Regions from separate parts of the Paenibacillus sp. J2R1T-4 genome, predicted to be linked through region 1. Evidence: predicted binding sites of a transcription regulator. Region 1 holds the regulator's gene; the other holds the start of a gene.
The links. The regulator Rex, encoded in region 1, represses fermentation and respiration genes when NADH is low (regulators of the CRP and FNR family bind a similar motif). The targets are predictions, from matches to a motif close to TTGTGAAATATTTCACAA.
Positions count from the first base shown of each region.

Region 2: AC58QD_RS07080 (DUF2249 domain-containing protein) is a predicted target of Rex. The motif match lies at 3,001-3,018, and genes of this name have one in related genera.

Region 1 is NZ_JCAUBA010000002.1:137,407-145,634, reverse strand. It holds gene AC58QD_RS04290 (amidohydrolase) at 1-554, opposite strand, end outside; gene AC58QD_RS04285 (DUF47 domain-containing protein) at 776-1,399, shown strand; gene AC58QD_RS04280 (inorganic phosphate transporter) at 1,429-2,427, shown strand; gene AC58QD_RS04275 (redox-sensing transcriptional repressor Rex) at 2,466-3,104, opposite strand; gene dinG (ATP-dependent DNA helicase DinG) at 3,091-5,958, opposite strand; gene AC58QD_RS04265 (tetratricopeptide repeat protein) at 6,056-6,706, opposite strand; gene panD (aspartate 1-decarboxylase) at 6,765-7,148, opposite strand; gene panC (pantoate--beta-alanine ligase) at 7,155-8,033, opposite strand; gene panB (3-methyl-2-oxobutanoate hydroxymethyltransferase) at 8,061-8,228, opposite strand, start outside.
Region 2 is NZ_JCAUBA010000003.1:20,462-28,689, reverse strand. It holds gene AC58QD_RS07105 (Crp/Fnr family transcriptional regulator) at 1-122, opposite strand, end outside; gene AC58QD_RS07100 (metal-sulfur cluster assembly factor) at 198-488, opposite strand; gene AC58QD_RS07095 (hypothetical protein) at 515-1,747, opposite strand; gene AC58QD_RS07090 (DUF2249 domain-containing protein) at 1,762-2,295, opposite strand; gene AC58QD_RS07085 (hypothetical protein) at 2,323-2,646, opposite strand; gene AC58QD_RS07080 (DUF2249 domain-containing protein) at 2,700-2,933, opposite strand; gene hemY (protoporphyrinogen oxidase) at 3,063-4,499, shown strand; gene ric (iron-sulfur cluster repair di-iron protein) at 4,598-5,311, shown strand; gene AC58QD_RS07065 (CGCGG family putative rSAM-modified RiPP protein) at 5,384-5,674, shown strand; gene lpdD (prenylated flavin chaperone LpdD) at 5,689-6,048, shown strand; gene AC58QD_RS07055 (Crp/Fnr family transcriptional regulator) at 6,054-6,776, opposite strand; partial or broken gene AC58QD_RS07050 (NAD(P)H-dependent flavin oxidoreductase) at 7,015-7,948, shown strand; gene AC58QD_RS07045 (ferredoxin) at 8,176-8,228, shown strand, end outside.

The DNA.
Region 1 (8,228 bases):
GACATAACAGTAGTGATACGTCCTCCAGCTTGTCCATGCCAATCACGTGCGAACTGAATGGCTTCAGCAAGCTTGGCATCCTGAACATCCGGCGGACATAAACCAATGGCGCCTCGAGTCAACACAGCACGCATTCCTGAAAGTTCAACCGCCTGGGCGACTTCATTCATATGGTCATACATATCCAGGAACGAGGTCGTACCCCCTTTCAGCATCTCAACAATGGACAATAATGTACCTGCTCGAACATCGGCGGCAGTAAATTTGGCCTCATTCGGCCACATTTTCTCTTGGAGCCATACTTGCAGGGCAAGGTCGTCTCCATAGCCTCTTAGCAGCGACATAGCAGCATGTCCATGTGTATTCACTAAGCCAGGCATATACAGCTTGCCTTTACCATCGATTACTTCATCGTAGGATTTGGCCGGATCCGGATCACCTGTGCCTATGTAAATAATTCGATCTCCTTCAATCTCCATGTATCCTTCTAGGTAAGGAGAGGAATCCTGTAAGGTAATAAACTTCCCATTGCGAATCAGTGTTTTTTTCAGCATAAATAAAGACATTCCTCTCTTGAATAAAGTCATGGTTTCAATGTACCTTTTCACAGCTTAGAAATCAAGGACGATTCCCTTTCTATCGCTTCCCAATGCATTGTTGAAAATGAAATGAAAATGCGTTGCAATTGTGCAGTCATGTGTGTTAATTTTAATTTTGTGTAAATGGACAGGTACGCAATCATTTAATCATTATGCCGATGATGGAGGTTTCAACAATGATGATTTTCAACAAAAAAGGGGATATCGATTTCCTCAATTTACTCATTCAGAGCGCGGAGAACACATTAAAGGGTGCACAAATGTTCCGAACCGCAATGATGGGTGACAAGCCCCCTGCAAGCTATTTCGATGTATTGAAGGAAATGGAGAATAAAGGCGACTCCTTAACTCATGAAATATACAAAGGCTTGAATAAAGTGTTCATTACACCGCTTGACAGAGAAGATATTATGGAGCTTGCATCCAAACTCGACGATGTCATGGATGGCATCGAGGCTTCCATCGCTCGCTTCGACTATCTGAACATCACCTTCACGAACCAATATATGAAGGATTTCTCGGAAGTCATTGTTAATTCCTGTGAGCATATGTTAACCGCGTTTAAGCTGCTATCAAAGAAGAAATACATGCAAATTCGCGAACATACGGTACATATTAACTCGCTTGAGAATGAAGGCGACCGTTTAATGCGGGAAGGGATTCGCGAAATTTTCACAAACCCTACTGATCCTTACCAGGATTTTAAGTTGAAGGAACTGTATGAGCGTCTGGAACAAACGACCGACAAGTGCGAAGATGTAGCAGATATCCTTGAAAGTGTAGTTCTTCGATACGCATAACTAAATAGAACACCCTGTAGGAGGATATTATGCTTACGCTTATTATTTTTGTCGTTATCCTTGCTCTCCTGTTCGATTTCATCAATGGTTTTCATGATACAGCCAATGCCATTGCAACTTCGATCTCCACTAGAGCCATGTCACCCCGTTTCGCTGTTATATACGCCGCTTTATTGAATGTGGCGGGAGCAATTGTGTCTTCTGAAGTTGCCAAAACTGTAGGAGGAAAGATTGCAAACCCGGCTAATATCGAGAATGGTATGCTGGTTGTTGTTGCTGCTCTAATATCAGCAATCACCTGGAATTTGTTGACCTGGTATTACGGGATCCCGTCCTCCTCTTCCCATACTTTGATCGGTTCATTGGCTGGGGCGGTTATTGCTGGTGCAGGATTTGATGCCTTAAACTGGGATGGCTTCGGCTCCATTATTATTATTCTGATCATGTCTCCGATTATCGCTTTTGGTGTTGGTTACTTGATCATGACGATCGTCAAATATTCGATTCTGCTCTTCGGTAACCGGTCGAGATCGAAGCTGAACAGAGGATTCAAAACGTTCCAGATCTTTTCGGCAGGATTGCTTTCTTTTTCCCACGGCGGAAATGATGCTCAAAAAGCAATGGGAATTATCGTATTTGCCCTTGTAGCCGGTGGGTTCCAGGATACTCTGGACGTTCCGTTATGGGTCAAACTCTCCGCTGCTACGGCAATGGGGTTAGGGACCTCCGTTGGAGGCTGGCGTATTATCAAAACGGTTAGTAAAAAGATTATGAAGATTGAGCCGTCTAACGGCTTCGCCTCAGATCTGGCATCATCCATCGTTATCCAGACTTCAACAGCAATGGGACAACCTTTGTCCACTACGCATGTTATTACCTCTTCTATAATCGGGACAGGAAGTGTGATCCGATTCAAGGACGTGAAGTGGGGGACGGTCACAAGGATGATAATGACCTGGATTATTACCATTCCGATCAGCATGATCCTTGCATTTATCATTTACGAGGTGTTGTTCAAAATCTTCTAAAAAAAACCGTCCACTGTAGGACGGTTTTTTCATTATAATTATTCAATTTGTCCCTTGGACTCTAAATAATAAGCAAGACTTTGAAGCTCCGTAGTAAAGTCAGCATGGTGCACACGGACGGCCTCTGGTACTTTGATAATCACAGGTGCAAAGTTCAGTATAGCTTCAATTCCGGTTTCCACCAGCTGATTGGCGACGATTTGAGCTTCCAGTGCAGGTACCGTAATAATCCCAATCCTGACCTTATATTGCTCAACAATAGCCTTCAAATCGTGTATGGGGGAAACCTTGAGATTATTGATCTTCTCCCCTATTCGAACGGGAGAAGCATCAAATATGGCTACAATCTTCATATTATCCTGCAAGTAAGCATTGTAGTTGCACAATGCCCTCCCCAAATTGCCAGCCCCGATCAGAACAACAGGTATGACCTGATCGAGCTTTAAAATTTGACGTATTTTTTCAATCAGGTAAGGTACATCATACCCGATCCCCTTTTTGCCGAATTCCCCGAAGTAAGCCAGATCTTTACGAATCTGCGCTGGATTGGCATTCAGCTTATGTCCAAGGTCTTGCGATGAGACCGTTAAGATGTTGCTTTTGTTCATCTCGTTAAGAAAACGCAGATAAACAGGTAGTCTTCTTACTACAGCTTCAGAAATCTTAGGCGTTTTCACTCGCATTATCTCCCATCCAGCTATGAATTCTCGGAACGAGCTGGTTTAAGCTTAGATGCTCAATCTTAGGTCCCGGTAACGAATACAAGAAATGTCTCCCGTAAGTGGTCTCCAACACACGCGTGTCGTAGAGAATAACGACTCCACGATCCGTAGAACGCCGCACAAGCCGTCCAAAGCCTTGCTTGAATCTAATGACAGCTTGAGGTACAGAAAGGGCTGTAAAAGGATTCTGTCGCAGTTTCTTGAGGTGGTCACTCTTGGCTTCTGCCATCGGATGATTCGGCGGTTGGAAAGGAAGCCTTACGATAGCTAGACAGCTAAGCGCATCTCCGGGAATATCTACCCCTTCCCAAAAGCTGCTTGTGCCTAATAATACACAGAAAGAGTGATCTTGGAACAGTCTCGTAAGCTTGGTTCGATTGCTGCTGTCGATCCCTTGACCTAATACATGAATTCCTTCCGCTCTAAGCTGTTCCTTGATCTCTTGATGCACCAATTTAAGCATGCGGTAAGAGGTGAACAAGACCAGCATCCTTCCCTTCATCTCAACAGCTACATCAATTAGGGAACCCGATAAAGCACTTATGAATGCTGCTTCACCCGAGTTTCCTTTGATACTTGGGAAATCGCGGGGAATTAATAGCAAAGCCTGCTTCCGATAATCGAATGCTGATGGCAGTAATACGGTTTTGAGCTTTGGAGTGTCCTGAAAAGTATCAAGGCCTAGCTGATTGCTGCTGTAATGAAATGATTTATTCACGGATAGTGTTGCAGAAGTTAGAACAACACTGTCTTTCACATCGAAAAAATATCCCTTCAACAAATCACTCACATCGAATGGCGCCACCATCAGTTGGATCGATTTACTCCGGAAATATGGGGTAGCTTCCATCCAATACACATAATTCTCATTATCCATCTTCATGAAGAAACGTAGGGAATCTCGGCAGCGCGTGAGCTGTTTGACCGTTCCTGACAAATCCGTTAGCAGACTGCTTGTCGCATATTCCTCTGATTTGTCTTTCATCTCAGAAGAGATTCGATCCAATTTCTTCGTGATATCGGTTAGCTCGAGATAGATGTTCTCTTCCATGGTCACTAACGATTTCCATTGGCTTGGCAGCTGATCCGGCTTCATTCGCCGAACGAATTGCCCTCCTTCACCAGCCAGAGGATCTACCTGCTCAGCGGTTAATTGAAATAACAGTTCCGTGAGCTGATCCCATTCTTCTTTCACGCGAATGATTTTGGGATACAGACTGTCTAATCCGCTTAACCAATCGGCTGATGCCCCCTCAGGCTCTTGCTGAAGTCTCGCTAATAATGTTGGAAGCTGACCGCTTCTAGAGTCTTTGTAAAGTCTTAGTATAGCGTTATGGAGTGCATTGTAGCTCAGCTCAGATCCAAGCAGCTTGGAAGCCACTTCCTCAAAATGATGAGCCTCGTCCACTACAAGGTGCTTGTAGCTTGGTAATAACCGATTCTCAGCCTGGATGTCCGTGAACAATAAGGAATGATTCGTAATGACAAGATCTGCAATAGAAGCCTCATGGCGCGCTCTATGAAAGAAACATTTCTTAAACCAAGGGCAAGCCCTGTTCAGACACGAGTCAGTATCGCTTGAAACCGTATTCCAGAATTCGTTCCCGCGATTACCGAAATAAATCTCTTCCTCGTCGCCATGTTTCGTTTCGGTCAGCCAGACGATCATTTGCGCCGCTGTAAGACGATCGTCTCGATCGTTAGCATAATCATTGTGCTGCAGCTTTTGCTCGAACTTCCGCAGACACAAATACCGACTTCGCCCCTTTAGTACAGACGCTCGAAACGATACAGGCAAAATGTCTTGAAGTAAAGGAATGTCGCGTTGTCGCAGCTGCTCCTGCAAATTAATCGTATGGGTGCTGACGATCATTTTTTTCTCTTCTTTGATACCGTGGTACAGAGAAGGAATCAAATAGCCTAGAGATTTGCCTGTTCCTGTACCCGCTTCAACAATAAGATGTTGGTCACTGGCAAGCGAAGCTTGAACCTCTTCAATCATCTGGCGCTGTGCTGGACGTGATTCATAATCGGTGAATCGTTCCTGCAAATTAAGATTGATTTGTTCATAAAACTTCTCGAAGGTTTGATCAGCTGGAAACGCAGGTTTTCCTTCTTCTCTTGCCGGCTTCTCTTCATCCCAATTATCAACGTTCATTGCGAACTGACGAAAATATTTATGTGTGTCTGGGTCGAGAGCGGTTAATGTTTCTTTCCATAGACGTACTTCATGGATAAACCAAGCGAAATCCGTCAGCTCGGATTCATACAGATTGGAGAGTCTCTGAAGAGTGATCAACGGGAGATTTTCTATACGTTCCAGGCATCTTTGCCAAATCAGAGCCGTTGCCTCAGCATCCGAGTCCGCACGATGCGGATGGTCATGCGGAATCCCGAAGGAGTTGCTGACCATGGAAAGTTGTAAAGTGGGCAGTCCAGGGAACAATACACGCAGGAAAGGTATCGTGTCGAGAACACGTCCTCCAAAAGCGTTGTATCCGCATTGCTCGAAAGCACGTGCAAGAAAGCCTAAATCAAACACAGCGTTATGCGCCACTATTACAGTATTCTCATCGAAATATGGAAGCATTCGAGCTACGACATCCTGTAGATCCGGGGCATCCTTCACATGTTCATCAGAGATCCCGGTCAATTGAGCAATAAATTCAGGTATTGCTTTGTTAGGTTTGACGAACGAAGAGAACTTCTCTGTAATAAAGCCTTGCTCTATAACAACAAGACCAACCTGTATGATGTCATCCGAAGGTTGGTCTCCCGTAGTTTCAAAATCCATAACCGTAAATTTCATCCTACGTATTCAATCCTTTCTAAACAAGTGCACCTTAAGCATACCAAAACGATGCACCGTATGGAAAGGTAAAGTTTTCCCCGGGCATCGTCTGGAATTAATGCAAGAAGTTTTGCCCAGGCAAATTCGTGCCTGCTTGCTTGGCGCAAACTTCCATATTATGGACAGGCTGCACGCAGGATGGATCTGCCTGATACGCAAGTTGAAACAATTGCTGAGCCTGCTCCAAATTGTCATTCTTAGCCTGGATACATCCCATAGCGTTGTAAGAAATTGCTCTCATGGGTGCATGATCAGAAATAGAAATAATAAATTTAAAATGCCGGTAGGCTTCTGCTTCATTGCCGTTTCTCATATGCCCCATTGCCAAATACAAGCGACCCAACATGAAATCGGGAAATTGACGCACTACTTGCTCAAAGGATCGCACAGCATTCTCGAACATCATGAGTTGAAAATATCCTTGACCCTTATTAAAGTCATCGGACTTGAACCCAGGTTCTCCAGGATCTGTCAAGAGCCCGGACTGTTTCTTCTCAACTTGGCTTGCAGGTAAGGATACATGTTGCGTGATGCTGCCCATCTTCTCTTCAAATTTCAGCCATTCTTCAATCATGTGATCACTCATGCTTTTCAGGGCATTCAGTTTCTGGCTGAGCTCATGCTTTTGAGCGGGTTCCGCATTCGGATAATGCAGAGCAATATCATCTAGAACGTCATTCATGGTCTCGAATAGCTGCTTAATCATGACATCCCACCTTAAGCTGAAGGTTGTATCGACTTTTCAAGCAACTCTCCCCTACATGTTACATAATGGTCGAGTGTGTTTCCTCGTGCAATGTATGAAGAACTTGATTGTCCGGGCCCATAATGGCTACCTTCGGCTTGTTCAGCAGAGCTTCCTCATTACTCATAAGGGCATAAGCAATAATGATAACTGTATCTCCTGGTTGTACCAGTCGGGCTGCTGCACCATTGAGGCATATGACACCTGAGCCGCGAGGTCCTGGAATAACGTACGTTTCTAGCCTCGCTCCATTGTTATTATCCACGATTTGAACTTTTTCATTAGCCAAAATATCGACCAAATCCATCAAATCTTCATCAATCGTAATGCTTCCGATGTAATTCAAGTTTGCTTCCGTAACTGTTGCACGGTGAATTTTGGACTTCATCATGGTGCGAAACATCGTGGATCACCTCCCGTTAAGAATCGTATTGTCAATAAGACGTGTTTTTCCGAATTTGACTGCAAGCGCAATAACAATCCGTTGTTCCTTGGTAAAAGCTTCAAGCTGCTGTAAAGAAGGATAAGTTCGAATATCTACATAATCGATAATAGCTATAGGTGCAGAATGGATGTGTTGAATAATCCGATTCCTAAGTGATTCAGGAGTAAGGGATGAATCAGTCGCATACAGGTCTTCCGCTATATTTAATGCTTGAGACAATACCAGAGCTTGTTGACGCTCCTCCTGGCTCAAATACACATTGCGCGAGCTCATCGCAAGACCGTCTGCTTCTCTCAGCGTCGGGCAAGGAATGATTTGCACAGGCATATTGAGATCAACCACCATCTGCTCAATAACAGCTACCTGCTGCGCATCCTTTTGTCCGAAGTAAGCGCGATCCGGTTGGACGATCTGGAACAGCTTGGTCACAACTGTAGCTACACCGTCAAAGTGACCTGGCCTTGATGCCCCGCACATGACATCCGTTAATCCAGTTACTACAACTTTGGACTGAATGGGAGTTGGATACATTTCCTTCACCGAAGGAATGAATATGAAATCCGTTCCCGCCTGTTCGGCCAATTGTGTATCTCGAGCATGATCTCGCGGATACTTATCGAAATCTTCATTGGCTCCGAATTGCAACGGATTCACGAAAATACTCACTACAACAATGTCGCATTCTTGACGTGCCCGCTTGATCAGACTGACATGCCCTTCATGCATGTAACCTAATGTGGGCATAAAACCGACAGTTGGTTCAACGGAAGACTTGCTTCTTCTATCCCGTTTGGCTTCTAATAAAGCTTGGCGAAGCCCAGCTATTGTATCAATCACTTTCATGTAGAAAACTCTCCCTTGTGTGTACCCTTATGACTTATTCTTTGTATCGTCATCATGGTTTCCGTACAAATGATCCAGCTCAAGATCTGTATGGAAGGAATGCTCTTCCGCCGGGAAGCTGCGTGATTTCACTTCCTTTACATACTGCGCGATGCCTTCCCGTATATGATCCCCAAGGTTCGTGTAAGATTTTAC
Region 2 (8,228 bases), on a different contig from region 1:
AAGATGATGGTTCTCTTCCGCTGAAATCTCTGAATGGAGATGCCCCAGACTCGCTCCAGCTCCTCGTTCGTCAACTCTCGAAAGATAGGAACCAGCCGCAAAATTTCGATATTCTCAGCCATAGTTTAACTCCCTTCATATGTAAGAGAAAATCCCTCAGAACAAGTATATCTGTTTTGAAGGATTAGATACAGTCTCTAGAAGTATCCCAAATACTCCTTGGCTTCGTCGGTCATTTGCTCCGGTGACCATGGGGGGGACCAGACGACGTCAACCTTAACCGTGTGAACTTCAGGCAATTCCTTCAACGCTCTCTCTACGCCTCCGACAATCGTATCATGCATGGGACATCCAGGTGTCGTTAGCGTCATTCGTATGTTAACATTCCCTTCTTCCATACTGATTTCATAGACAAGACCCAAATCAACGATATTGACACCGAGCTCGGGGTCGTAGACCTGTTTTAACGTTTCCCTTATTATATCCATAAGCTTTTATCTCCTCCTTTTATTGCTTATCGCGTGAATACTCTGCCAATTAAGCTGATATAACCCAGGGAGCCTAACGATAATGCGCAGCCGCCGATCGAGATAAGCAAGGGTAGATGTAGACCTATTCCTATTAACACAACAACTAGCGAAACACTAATTACCGCTAACCCGATATTAACTTTGCGATCATCGATTAGCTGTGCCATTGTAGGGATTTTTGTTTTTCCGACTTGGGGCCCATACTTGTGTGTCCACCATAAGAACGGGGCAATTTTGGATAAATACCCCAATATCGTGATAGCAACCCAGCCCCATAAATAAGCCCATCCTAGCAGGACAATGATGTTCGATTGAAACATCTGATCAGGTATAAAGATAAACACCAGTAGAGCAGCAATACCAGCAATCATAAGGGCTCTTGCGGACATCACTGCCCACACAATACCCGTACCGGGCTTTGGCTTATGCCGATGTTTATAAATTTGAGAGAGATGGATGTTATAAGCTGCGAATGCCAGCACGATTAACAATAGCCCGAATCCTTTCAACGACAAGGACCAATCAAATAGGAAGGATAAGGCTCCCGCCCACACGCCTGCATTCCATAAAACAAGTGTAACTTTTTGCATAGTAGTGGGAAATTGGTGGGATAAATAAAACATAGGCATCATTTTATAGCTGAATCCTGTAATCAGCAATCCGAACCAGCCCATCATACCGAACCAAATATGCGCGCCGAACAACTGTTCATGGAAGCTGCCCCACTGATTGAAGCGGAAATTAAGTCCCATAGCCATTCCAGTCAACCCAGTTAGGGTTAGATAACCAACTGCACAAGCCGCGCTAATCGTAATTGCGTTCCATTGCGATGCGCGAAGCAAGGTCACAGCTATATTCCATGCAAACAGGAGTATGCCGATGAATGCTAACGTGGCGAAACAGGCGATCCAGGCCACACGCGCAGCTTGGAAACCGATTAGCAAGCCGAACGTTCCGACAGTGAAGAAGCCATAATGGAAGAAACCAAGCTTTTCACTGTAAATTTTCGACTGAAGGACCACATTAATGAGCTGATAAACGGCACCCATCGCAATCATGGTGGCCCAACCTAGCACAAGTAGATGGATTCGGGACCATCCTACTGGATTTCTAGGATGATCGCCGATCCAACTGGCAAGATCGAATAAGGTCAGGGACTGAAACAGCACGAAGCTGACAATCCCTGTGATAATAAATAGAAACGGCAGCCGGAACATAGGGCATGCCCCCTTTACTTCTTGTGGATCGCAACTCGAGCTGAACCATCTAGCTGATCGGTAACTTCATAGCTATAACCCAATGCGTTCAGCTCCTCGATGAGGAACATAGGTACCCGGTCATTGTGAATGATTACCGTATCACCAGGCTCTGCTTTCTCCAGTTTTTTCAATGTTCGGATCATCGGCTGAGGCGGTTCCAATCCTCGGTTATCCAGCTCATAGGTATGCCCACTCTTCTGATTGTTGAATTCAGTCTCATCGTGAACTGCGGGACCCTCTAATAATGATTTTTCCTCAAGCTTCTTCTGACTTTTGTGTTTGAACGTAACGGTCCAGTGATCGGACTCTAACTGCTCTACCTCATAAACATACCCTTTTGTTTTCATTAATCCCAGTAAAGGTGTAGGTTTAAAGGTTGCGTGCAAGAGGAAAGTATCTGCTTTGGTTAATGTCTTCACAGTATCCATAATGAGCTGGAACGGTTCAAGCTTTTTGCGTAAATGCGGTCGAACATCCAATTCAACCATTCGTGTAACATGCCCCACGGTCAGTCCTCCTTCCCATTCCTTCTCTTAGTGCAACGTTTTTAGGGCTTCCTTATATAACCCGGCCATTCCACCGTAAAGAGCATAGAAGAACGAATCAGGAGCATCCAAGGAGAAGGAAGTATAGTTTTTGGGATCGATCTCGAGCATTTTCTCGAATAACGCAGCGCTGTCATAGGCATAAAAACAGAAATACGTATACTCGAATTCCGGCATTTTTTCGTAAATGGTAATAATTTCACCGGCATAGGTTTTCAAATCGTTTGAAGCTTCTTGAATCATAAACGTTGCATCATCCAGATCTACGGATATTTTAATCGTCTTTTCGTCCACAATTTCAATGAATGCCATATTCGACTCCTTTCTCAACATTTGCGAAGTAAATGTACCTCGAAAGCATATTCTTATAATTTTCCGATTTTCACCTTGAAGACATTCGGACCTTGCTCTACATATTCCCATGTGAATGAACCTGCATGCATAGATTGGAACTGAAAACGTAACGGTTGAGGGTCATGATCATTAATAAGCAACATTGCCTCCGAAGGCTTCAAACCGTTAAACGTCTCAAAAATAACCTTATGCTTTAAATGTGGGGGATACTCCGTCGCGTTCACCGTTGCAGCAAATGAATTCATCCTTTTATTCCTCCTTGAGAATGTTTATCAGGCACATCTACATTATAAAATAACCAAATAGAGGTACTTGTGATTTGAATCACAATCAAGGAATTTTTTTTGGGTTATTCTATTGATTGGAGGTGTCTTATGGGAGATCTGCGCAAAAGGATTACAATCGTGGGTGGAGGAATTGCTGGATTAAGCGCTGCATTTTACACGAAAAAGTTTTTTGAGGAGCAGCGTATACCGGTTGATATTACGATCATAGAGAAAAGCAATGAGCTTGGGGGGAAAATACGCACCCTCCATCGCGATGGTTTTATTATTGAAAAAGGACCCGACTCATTCATGGCTCGGAAGCTGCCTGTACTAACCTTGACACGGGAGCTTGGCCTCGAGGATGAACTAACGGCCACGAATCCTCGGGCGAAAACCAACTATATATTGCACAAAGGGCGGCTTCACAGAATGCCATTGGGACTTGTTCTGGGCATCCCTACTGAAGTGACACCTTTTATGAGAACAGGATTAATATCCCCGGTCGGAAAAATCCGCGCAGCCTTCGATTTAATCCTGCCTAGAAAGAAGGAAGTTACGGATGAATCCTTGGGCGGTTTTATTAAACGTCGATTGGGTAAAGAGGTTCTTGAGAATATAACGGAACCTCTGTTAGCAGGTATTTATGCCGGGGATACACAACGCTTAAGTCTTAAAGCAACGTTTCCGCAATTTCACGAAATGGAACAAAAGCACCGCAGCCTAATACTAGGCATGTTGTCCGGAAAAACAAGGACTCATCTTGAAGGGCTGCCGGAGATTGCTAGAAAAAGTATGTTCCTGACATACAAGCGCGGGTTGGTTACATTAGTTGACAGCTTGAAGGAAGCGTTAAAGTCCTTGGAGATTATCACGGGGCAAGGCGTTACTGGAATTACAAGGGGGGAGCAAGGATATAGGTTAAGTCTTGATAATGGAGTGGGGCTTCATGCGGACGGTGTGATCCTTGCTCAGCCAACCTACCATACGGCCAAGCTATTCCCGGATCTTCCCGCATTAAAGTGGCTGGAGCAAATTCCTTATGTTTCGGTTGCCAATATTGTTCTAGCCTATAAGCAGGAGGATATCAAACTCCCGTTAGACGGCTCTGGATTCGTTGTACCTCGTAGCGAGGGACGTACCATTACAGCTTGCACCTGGACATCGTCGAAATGGCTGCATACGGCACCCCGAGGAAAAGTGCTGTTGCGAACCTATGTAGGCCGAGCCGGATCGCAGGAATGGGTCCAATTAACGGACCAGCAGCTGCTCTCCCAAGTACGCAAGGATTTGCAAGAAACAATGGGCATATCAGCGGAACCTATATTCCACGAGATCACTAGATTGCAACAATCGATGCCGCAATATCCGGTTGGACACGTGGAGCAGTTAAGGATGATAAGGGAAGAACTGACTCACCATAGACCGGGAATACTGCTTTGTGGCGCAGGCTATCAAGGAGTCGGGATTCCAGACTGCATTCATCAGGGGAAAAAGGCTGCCGAACAGATGATGGATTATATCAAATCGATTGCTGTGGAAGCGTGATTTGTATCACAACAAGGTGAGAGATTTGAAACTATACTTGATGTAGAGCGAGAGCTTGCAAAAGATTTGTGATGTGTAAACTTAAGGAGGTAGTTTCTATGGAATGCAGGTTTGATGGTTCAGAGAAAATCGGGGAGATCGTATCGACTTTTCCGGGTGCGAGCAATCTGTTCAAGGAGTACAATATTGACTTTTGCTGCGGTGGGAATCGGTCCTTGCTATCCGTTCTTCGCGAGCAGAATACGAATGAAGGACCATTCCTAGAAGTACTCAATGAGATGTATCTGGAGGCGAAGAGAATAAGCTCTGATCGAGATGTGGATTGGCGTGAATCTTCTAATACGGAGCTCATCAATTATGTTTTGAACACCCATCATGCTTATCTGCAAAAAGAACTTCCGTTGCTAAGTGAATTTGCCACCAAAATTCTTCGTGTTCACGGACCTGCACAAGGGGATATGCTTTCGAAGCTGCATAGGCTCTTTCATCAAATGAAGATGGAGCTCGAACAGCATATAATCATTGAGGAAGAGGTTGTCTTCCCTCTCATTAAGCAATATGATGAAAATCCATCTCAAGCCCTGTTGAATCAAGTCATAGATACAATAGACGAGCTTGAAGCTGATCATAGTAAAGTAGGCGATATACTTCGAGAAATGAGAGCCGTAACACATGACTATGATTTGCCAGGCTGGGCATGTCGAACATATACACTAACCTTTCAAAAGCTAGTGGAGCTCGAGTCTGATTTGTTCCAACATATTCATCTTGAGAATAACATCATGTTTACCCGCCTTGCTAATGCTGGTTAACCACACAAAGAAAGGAGCCAAATTAGATATTGGCTCCTTTTTAACGGAAATTAGGAAATGAGGTGCGGAACAATGGAGCATAAGGTTCAAGTAATGAAGACAAACGACTGGTCGATGAACTTAGAGGATTCCTATTTCGAACAAAATTACGATGAACTTCTCGAAACGGCGATCGAAGCTGTTAGAAGCACTACCCCCGGATTTTATGTCAATTTGGTCACTCCCGGGAATCTAGGGAATCCGGAACAGGGGTTTATTTCGAATTTGACCCGTCGATTACTGGAGGATAACATCACCGTGCAGAACATTCGATATATCGATGAATGCGGCTGTGGCGGACATGTTACCAGAGTGTATAGATAACGGGGGGAAGCATAATGATGTCGAAAATGAATGAATCGAAAGGGTCGGATACGATTGAAATCCGATCCTTTACCATGGGGCAGGACTTGGTGTTCCTGGTTACTGGTGGAACAGCTCACATTGGTGCGACGGCAACGGCTTATATGTCGGACGATCAGATCGTTCGTGCTGAAGTTATTACGCTGCCTGGCCACCGCGAAGGTGAGTTAGCCGCCGAGCTCGCAAAGATGGCAGTCTGTGCGCTTGACCGTACAGTTGCCATACTTGTGGGTATTCATCTGGATCAACCGTCCAAGCAGGACATTGAAGATGTCATTGCTGAAGCGAGAATGAAAATGAGGCAGGTTCTCGCTCAATGGAAGGACCGGAATTGAACCGATTATATTCGGCACAATTCCTTCGGGCACATCTCACATTTGCAAACACCTTGCAAATAGTTCAAGTTCGTGATGGTAATGATTCCGTCATTCATTAAGATCGCACCCGCGTTTCTCAAATCGCTCAGCATCCGGTTTACGGTTTCGCGCGAACAACCTATGAAATCTGCCAATTCAGAATTCGTCAGTCTTAGTGAGATATGAATCCCGTTCTCGTCGGTCGATCCATATGAATTGGACAGCCGGATCAGAGTGGAGCATAGAGCTCCAGGCTTTCCATACATCATGATATCGCGAAATTTCGTCTGGGTTACCCGATGCATGTATCCCATCCAATTCATGAATTCTATGGCCAATTCTCCGTATTGCCACAACAAAATTTCCAGATCGCTCTTATGAATGATACTGATTTCGCATTTTTCAATGGTTAGAGCGGTAAAGCTGTGTTTGGATTCGTGAAAAGGATCTAGCTGTCCGAAAAAATCCCCCGTATGGAAAAGGGACATAATATATTCTTTGCCTTCTTCGGAAAACTTCGTTACTTTTACTCTTCCCGAATGGATGTAATACAAGTTATCGGCATAGTCACCTTCAAGGAAAACGGTTGTACCCATGTTGTATTCCTGGGAAAACATATTTTGCGTCAACTTCTCCAGATTTCTACTAGTGAAGCAAGAGGAGTTCCGGACATGACAAGCTGCTGGTAGTTCATGGACTGTTTCCATTCGATCACCCCCATATACGTTGAGATCAGTATAACAAAGTGAAGAATGTGATGATGTGATTTGTCTCACACCTTTATTTATTGCATGATCAATGGCTCAATGAGCGGTATCAATTATTAAGTATGGGTGTGAGGCTTGTCATATCGACAAAATTGGGATTGTGATATTTTTAAAGCTATATTTCATTTATACGAAAAGAGGTATAGCTTTGGAGCTGCCAATATTGCAAATCGGGCATATGAAATCAATAGTCCCCATCATCCAGGGAGGAATGGGTGTAGGAATATCCTTAAGCGGACTTGCCTCAGCCATTGTGAATGCAGGTGGTATAGGAACAATTTCGGGCACGGGAATATCGATTGACGAGCTGAGATCACATATCCGGAGAACTAGGGAATTGTCGAAGGGGAATGGATATTTTGGCGTGAACGTGTTGTTTGCCATGAAGGATTTCGCTGAAAAAATGAAGGCGGCTTTGGAAGAAAAGGTGGACTTTATAATATCCGGTGCTGGCATTTCCAGAGATATGTATGCGTGGGGAAAAGAATATGCAACCCCGGTGATATCCATAGTTTCGTCAGCAAAGTTAGCCAAGCTCTCTGAGGCTGGGAGCCGCAGCTGTCGTTGTAGAAGGTCATGAAGCGGGGGGCCATCTGGGCACGGACAGACCATTGTTTGAGATCTTGCCTGAGGTAGTTGAGGCTGTGAATATCCCGGTTATTGCTGCAGGTGGTATTTGGACGGGAGAAGACGTCGCCAAGGCCATCAAGATGGGAGCTTCTGGGGTTCAAATGGGAACACGTTTCGTGGCTAGTCACGAATGTGATGCTTCCCAGGCATTCAAACAGAAATATGTGGATGCCGGGCAAGGGGATACTATTCTGGTTAAAACAACAGTCGGATTGCAAGGAAGAGCGATCAAAAATAAACTTACAGAAATAATAATCAACGAAGACAACAAAATAAAAATAGAGAAATGCCATGATTGTCTCAAAATATGCTCGTATCGGTTCTGCACATTGGAGCACTTGATTAAATCCCTTAATGGTGATGTTCAGAACGGGTTGGTGTTTGCAGGTGCAAGAGTGCATGAGATCAAAGAAATATTGTCAGTACGGAAGATCATCGATACCCTTATGAAGGAATATCGGTTGGCGATGGTTACGGTATGATAAGGCAGTGTAGGAATCTTGGGTTGTTCTGCAGCTTACGGGGCGCATAGATTCCTATGCACGTGCTTCCCGGAGTCGAGCTGGTTTCAATCGGCCGACTCTTTTTGAGGTAATGGAATTGTGTTTTGAATGTGAGGAATGTCACGTTCGATTGTTGCAAATCAAGGTTTCTTTTCTTATCAGGTGGTAAAGTGAAGATGAGAAAAATTTGAGGGGAGGTGATCCAAATGGCAGCATACACTTACGTGGATAAAGACACCTGCATCGCGTGTGGAGCTTG